2 regions of the Actinomadura sp. NPDC047616 genome follow, and region 1 is predicted to be linked to the other one. Evidence: predicted binding sites of a transcription regulator. Region 1 holds the regulator's gene; the other holds the start of a gene.
The links. The regulator HrcA, encoded in region 1, represses chaperone genes, less so after heat shock. The targets are predictions, from matches to a motif close to TTGGCACTCTCNNNNNGAGAGTGCCAA.
Positions count from the first base shown of each region.

Region 2: the regulator HrcA is predicted to act here: its motif matches at 1,724-1,750, upstream of ABZ801_RS16080 (FmdB family zinc ribbon protein).

Region 1 is NZ_JBEYTB010000003.1:119,860-123,266, forward strand. Features, by position in the region: gene dnaJ (molecular chaperone DnaJ) at 1-952, opposite strand, end outside; gene hrcA (heat-inducible transcriptional repressor HrcA) at 953-1,969, opposite strand; gene ABZ801_RS08185 (DUF3097 domain-containing protein) at 2,178-3,014, shown strand; gene ABZ801_RS08190 (DUF4870 domain-containing protein) at 3,128-3,407, shown strand, end outside.
Region 2 is NZ_JBEYTB010000006.1:87,794-91,200, forward strand. Features, by position in the region: gene ABZ801_RS16075 (MMPL family transporter) at 1-639, opposite strand, end outside; gene ABZ801_RS16080 (FmdB family zinc ribbon protein) at 1,344-1,688, opposite strand; gene ABZ801_RS16085 (potassium/proton antiporter) at 1,829-3,313, opposite strand.

The DNA of each region.
Region 1 (3,407 bases):
TCAGGTGCCGCACGCCCCGCCCGTACAGGGTGATGACCTGCCCGGACTGCGTGCCGGGCTTGATGTCGACCTCCTCGGCACCGTCCAGCGTGTCGATGGTGACGCTGGTGCCGAGGGCCGCCGCGGTCATCGGGATCTGCACGGTGCAGTGCAGGTCGTCGCCCTCCCGCTCGAAGATCGGGTGCGGCTTCTCGACGATCTCCAGGAACAGGTCTCCGGGCGGGCCGCCGCCCGGGCCGACCTCGCCCTCCCCGGCCAGCTGGATGTGGATGCCGTTCTCCACGCCCGCCGGGATCTTGACCTTGACGGTGCGGCGGGTGCGGACCCGGCCGTCGCCCGAGCACTCCGGGCACGGGGTGCGGATCACGCTGCCGAAGCCGCCGCAGCGCGGGCACGGCCGCGAGGTCATCACCTGGCCGAGGAACGAGCGCTGCACCTGCTGCACCTCACCGCGGCCCATGCAGGTGTCGCAGGTCTCCGGGTGGGTGCCGGGCGCGCAGCCCGAGCCCTCGCAGGTGGTGCACACCACGGCGGTGTCGATCGTCAGCTCGCGCGTGGTGCCGAAGGCGGTCTCGGCCAGGTCCAGCTCGACGCGCAGCGTGGCGTTGCGGCCGCGCCGGGCGCGGGTGCGCGGGCCACGCGAGGTCGCCGTGCCGAAGAAGGCGTCCATGATGTCGCTGAACGGGAAGCCGGCGCCGCCGAACGGCCCGGCCCCGCCCGCGCCCGAACCCGCGGCCGCGAACGGGTCCACGCCCAGGTCGTACATCTCGCGCTTCTTGGGGTCGGAGAGCACCTCGTACGCCTGGGTGATCTCCTTGAACCGCTCCTGGGTCTCCGGATCGGGGTTGACGTCCGGATGCAGCTCGCGCGCGAGCCGCCGGTACGCCTTCTTGATCTCGTCCGGGCTCGCGTCGCGGCGGACCCCCAGGGTCGCGTAGTAGTCGTTGGCCACTTACGACCCCGCCAGGATCTGTCCAACGTAGCGTGCCACTGCCCGTACCGCTCCCATCGTGCTGGGGTAGTCCATGCGTGTCGGCCCGAGCACTCCGAGCCGAGCCAGGGTCCTGTCCCCGACGCCGTAGTCGGCCGCGACCACCGAGGTGAAGCGCAGCCCCTCGTCGGGGTTCTCCGTGCCGATCCGCACGGTAACAGAAGACGAGGACTCGCCGACCTCGCCGAGCAGGCGCATCAGCACCACCTGTTCCTCCAGGGCCTCCAGGACCTCGCGCAGGCTCTGCGAGAAGTCCACGGCCGCCAGGTTGGCGGCGCCGGCGAACACGATCTTCTCGTCGTGCTTCTCGACCAGCGTCTCCAGCAGCACCGACAGTACCGCCGCGGCGACCGGCCGGTCGTCCACCGCCACCTTCTCCGGGAGGTCGGCCACGGCGTTCGGCACCTCGCCGAGCCCGCAGCCGTCCAGGCAGGTGTTGAGCAACGCCCGCAGGTGCCCGACGGTGTCCTCGGAGACGTCGCGCGGCGTCTCGATGACCCGCTGCTCGACCCGGCCGGTGTTGGTGATCAGGACCAGCAGCAGCCGGTGCGAGGCCACCGGGACCAGTTCCACGTGCCGCACCGTCGAGCGGGTCAGCGACGGGTACTGCACCACGGCGACCTGGCGGGTCAGCTGGGCCAGCAGCCGTACCGTCCGGCCCACCACGTCGTCGAGGTCGTAGGCGCCGCTGAGGAACGTCTCGATGGCGCGCCGCTCGGCCGACGACAGCGGCTTGATCGTCGACAGCCGGTCGACGAACAGCCGGTAGCCCTTGTCGGTGGGCACCCGGCCCGCGCTGGTGTGGGGCTGGGTGATGTACCCCTGCTCCTCCAGCACGGCCATGTCGTTGCGGATCGTCGCCGGGGACACTCCGAGGTTGTGCCGGTCGGCCAGCGACTTGGACCCGACCGGCTCGTTGGTGGAGACGTAGTCCTCGACAATGGCGCGCAGGACCGCCAGCTTCCGGTCGTCGAGCACGTGGTCACCTCCCCTGCCCCCGTACTGGCACTCCATACTTCCGAGTGCCAAGTGTACGGCCCGGCGGGCACCGGCTGGAGTGCCTGGCGCGGCCGGAAGCAGCCCCGGGGCGTTCCCAGGGCCGTGCCCCTGGCCGGTCGCGGCCTCCCGGGGGGCGCGCCACGCCGAAGGACGTGCGCGAACGGTGCCGGGGCGAGCAGTGCGGTTAATGTGCGGATCCGTGTGGAGTAAGGACTACGGAAACGACGTCCTGGCAGGCGACTGGCGGCGGCCCCGCAAGGGGCAGATCCCCGAGATCCCGGCCGAACGCGACCTGGTGGTGGAGGACCCGGACAGCGGCTTCTGCGGCGCCGTGGTCGGCTGCGACAAGTTCGGCGTGACGCTGGAGGACCGGTTCGGCAAGCGCCGGGTGTTCCCGTTGACCAAGGCGGGGTTCCTGCTGGACGGCAAGCCCGTCACGCTCGTCAGGCCCGCCCAGGCCTCGCAGGGCCCGCGGGCCCCGGCGCGCTCCGCCTCCGGGTCCATCGCGGTGAGCGGCCTGCGCGCGCGTGTGGCCAAGGAGAGCCGCATCTACGTGGAGGGCGTGCACGACGCCGAGCTGGTGGAGAAGATCTGGGGCCACGACCTGCGGGTGGAGGGTGTGGTCGTGGAGTACCTGGAGGGCGTGGACGACCTGCCCGCCATCGTGGGGGAGTTCGCGCCCGGCCCGGAACGCCGCCTGGGCGTGCTCGTCGACCACCTGGTGGAGGGTTCCAAGGAGAGCCGGATCGCCACGCGGGTGCGCTCCCCCCACGTCCTGGTGACCGGCCACCCGTTCGTCGACATCTGGCAGGCCGTCAAGCCCCGCGCCGTGGGAATCAGGGCCTGGCCGGACGTCCCGCGCGGCGTACCTTGGAAGGAAGGCGTGCTCGCTGCTCTGGGTTGGGGGGACGACGTGGGCGAGGGATGGCGGCGCATCCTCGGTTCCGTGAACTCCTATACGGACCTGGAACCTGAGCTGCTCGGGCGCGTCGAAGAAATCATCGACTTCGTAACGGCCCCCTAGCGCCTCAAGGCCGTTCCGCGGCCTTGCCAGGCGTCCTTGCCCCCGATCCCTCGTCCCCACTTCCTTGTCCCAGCCCCGCAGCCCTCACCGCAGGCGACCACGAGGAGCAGGCCATGACGCACGGGCACCCCGGCCAGCCGGGATACGACCCGCCCAACCACGGGCAGCAGCCGGGCTACGGCCAGTCCCAGCCCGGATACGACCCCGGCTACGGGCAGCAGCCCGGCTACGGCCAGGCCCCGGGGTACGGGCAGCCTGGATACGGGCAGCCGGGATACGACGCGTACGGGCAGGCGCCCGGGTACGGCTCCTACGGCGGCCAGATGCAGCCGTACGGCGCCCCCGGATACGGCCCCGGGCAGACGACCTCGGACGAGCGGACGTGGGCGCTGC
Region 2 (3,407 bases), on a different contig from region 1:
GATCCACAGCAGCGGGCTGCGGTAGATGAACAGCAGCAGGACGATCACGACGAGCCCGGCGGCCATGAGCAGGAAGCCGTCGATGGTCTCGAAGACCTTGAACATGTCGGCGCCGCCGCCCGCGGGCCCGGTGACGTGCGCCGCCAGCCCGGGCGGGCCGCGCTCGGCCAGGTCGCGGGCGTCGTCGACGGCCTTGACGACGTCGACGTCGGTGAGCGGCACGAGGGTCTGCAGGGCCTTGCCGTCCTGGCTGGGGAACGGCCCCTGGGGGCGCTGCGCGCCCGGCAGCCCGGCGAACGCCGCGGCGTCGGACCGGGCCTTGGCCTGGTCGGCGGCGGTGATGCCGGACGGCCGCTCGTAGACGATCACGGCGAGCATCGTCTCGTCGTCGCGGAACCGTTCCTGCAGCTTGACGACCTGTGTGGACTCGGCGCCGCCGGGCAGCCAGGAGGCGGCGTCGTTCTCCTCGACGTCACCGAGCCGGCCGGCGAGCGGACCGAGGGCGGCCAGCAGCACGACCCAGAAGGCCAGCACGACCCACTTGGCGCGCCGCCCGGCGATGATCCCGGCGAGGCGGCGGGCGGGTCCGGGGCCGGGGCCGCCGGGTTCGGGGGGACGAGCGTCGGGGGGTGCGCTCATGGTTTCTCCTGGAAGAGTCGAGATATGTCGCGTCAGCGGATCACGGTCAGAATGTCTCGCGTTTGGAGAGTTGTCAAGTACTATCGCGAGTTCTCGGCCGAGGGGCGGACGGGCGGACGTCCCGGGTGCCGGCCGGGCGCTGCGTCGGACGGTTCTCCGCTGGACCTGGCCATCGTCCGCAGTGGAAACGAAGGCGGTCGTCCCGCGCTGGATGGGAGTGGCGCTACCTCCGCAGAAGCACGCCTCCGCCCCGTCCTACTTCGCCAGACGTAGGGGACGGGGGCGGAGGGTGCCGTCGCCCACGCATGAGGATGCGGGCAGGGGACGGCGGCACTGCGCAGAGGAGGAGGAAAGACGTGCCTAGAGCCCATGCTGCTCTGCCACCGTGACCAGCGTGGCCGGCACGGCGGGACGGGGCGTCAGGTGGGTGGGGAGAAACGCCGCCGCACGTGGGGGCGGCTCAACGCGGCTACGCCTCGCGGATGAGGCCGCATCCGTCCGCTGTACGAGGCGTCGTCAAACGTGACGAGCGCCTGGGGACGGGCAGGCGATGACGCCGGCGACAGGCCGCTTCCGGTCAGAAGCCGGAGGGCGCGCCGGCGGGAGAGAAAAGGAAAGCGAGGACGTCCGAAGGACCATGGGCGGCGGGTGCGGCTCCTGGGAACCGGCCATGATCCTTCGGATCGGGTACGTCCGCGGACCGGTCAGGCGACCTTGCTCGACGACGAGGAGGACGAGGACGAGCTCGACGACGAGCTCGACGAAGAGGACGAGCCGTTCGAGCCCGACGACTCGGACGTGCTCGAGGGGGAGCTCTTCGAGCCGTTCGACCCCGAGCCGTTGGAGGAGCTGCGGGTCGAGGACGAGCCGGAGCCGCGGCTGTCGGTCCGGTAGAAGCCGGAGCCCTTGAAGATGATGCCCGCGGCGGAGAAGACCTTGCGAAGCCTGCCGTCGCACGCCGGGCAGTCCGTCAGCGCGGCGTCGCTGAACTTCTGCACGACCTCCAGAGGCTCGCCGCACTCGGTGCAAACGTACTGATACGTCGGCACGGTTCCTCCTCGCTGACTCAGCCCGGTTGCGCGGGCTGGCACTCACCTAGAACGACTGCTAATGGTACCCATGCGTAGAACACGATTTGCGCGCGGCCTGTTCCCACAGGTCGCGAGCCCCGGTGGCCAGGGGGAGCCGGCTATGTCCCCGTCTCGCCGAACCAACCGGCCAGCTTGCCGCGGCGGCTGACGGCCCGCAGACGGCGCTCCGTGGCCTCCCGTACGGCCGCGGTCGTGACCACAAGCATCGTGTCGCCCGCCTGCAGCGCCGTCGTCGGCTCGGGGACGAAGCTGGCCCCATCCCGCACGATCAGCGTGATGGAGGCGCCCTGCGGCAGCCGCAGCTCGAAGATCTCCACGCCGTTCAGCAGCGAGTCGTGGGGGACCCGGACCTCCAGCAGGTCGGCGTGCAGTTCCTCCAGCGGGGCGGCCTCGACGTCCAGCTCGCGGGCCTGTTCGTCGCTCTTCAGACGGCACAGGCGGGCCGCCAGCGGCAGCGTCGGCCCCTGCAGCAGGGTGAACACCACGACGATGGTGAAGACGATGGAGAAGAGCCGGTCGGCGCCCGCCACGTCCTCCACCATCGGGATGGTCGCCAGCACGATCGGCACGGCGCCGCGTAGGCCCGCCCAGGAGGCGAACGTCTTCTCGCCCAGCGACAGCCCGAATCCCGCCGTCGACAGCAGCACCGACACGGGGCGGGCCACCAGCAGCAGGACGAATCCGGCCACCAGAGCGGGAACGATCTGCGCGGGCAGTTCCTCGGGGGAGGCCAGCAGCCCCAGCATCACGAACAGGCCGATCTGGGCCAGCCAGGCGATTCCCTCGGCGAACCCCCGGGTGGCGGGACGGTGCGGAAGGCGTGCGTTGCCCAGCACCAACGCGCTGACGTACACGGCCATGAAGCCGCTGGCGTGCAGAAGGGTCGCGGCCCCGTAGGAACCGATCGACAACGACAACACCGCGATGGGGTAAAGACCGGATGCGGGCAGGGCGACCCGGCGAAGCGCGTACGCCCCCAGCCAGCCGATGACGCATCCCATGACGGCGCCCGCGGTCAGCTCGTACACCATGATGCCGCCCAGTTCCGCCGGGTTGGGCGCGCCGGTGTGGGTGCTGAGCCAGACGACGACGATGACGACGGGTGCGTCGTTGAATCCGGACTCGGCCTCCAGCAGTCCGGCGAGCCGGGACGGTAGCGGCAGACGGCGCAGCACGGAGAACACCGCGGCGGCGTCCGTGGGGCCCAGTACGGCCCCCAGCAGGAACGCCAGGCGCCAGTCCATGTCCAGGAGCCAGTGCGCGGCGACCGCCACGATGATCACGCTGATGAGGGTGCCGAGCGTGGAGACGGCCAGCGCGGCGGGTACGGACGGCCGTACGTTGCGCCAGTTGGTGGTGATGCCGCCCTCGGCCAGGATCAGGACCAGCGCGGCCAGCCCCAGCACCTCCGCCAGTTCGGCGTTGTCGAAGCGCAGGCCGATGGGCCCGGACTCGCCGAGGAACAGGCCGATGCCCATGTACGCCAGGAGGGTCGGCAAGCCCGCCCGGTGGGACAGCCGGACCGCGAGGATCGCTATGAGTACAAGTGTCGCGCCGAAGAGTAGCCAGAGGTCGAGCCGCACATCCCTCCCCTGCGGGGTCGCGAAGTTGAGATCGTTCGCGATCCTACCGATTTATGTGCTTCACACACACATTCGTTTTGGGGCGGCCCAGAAG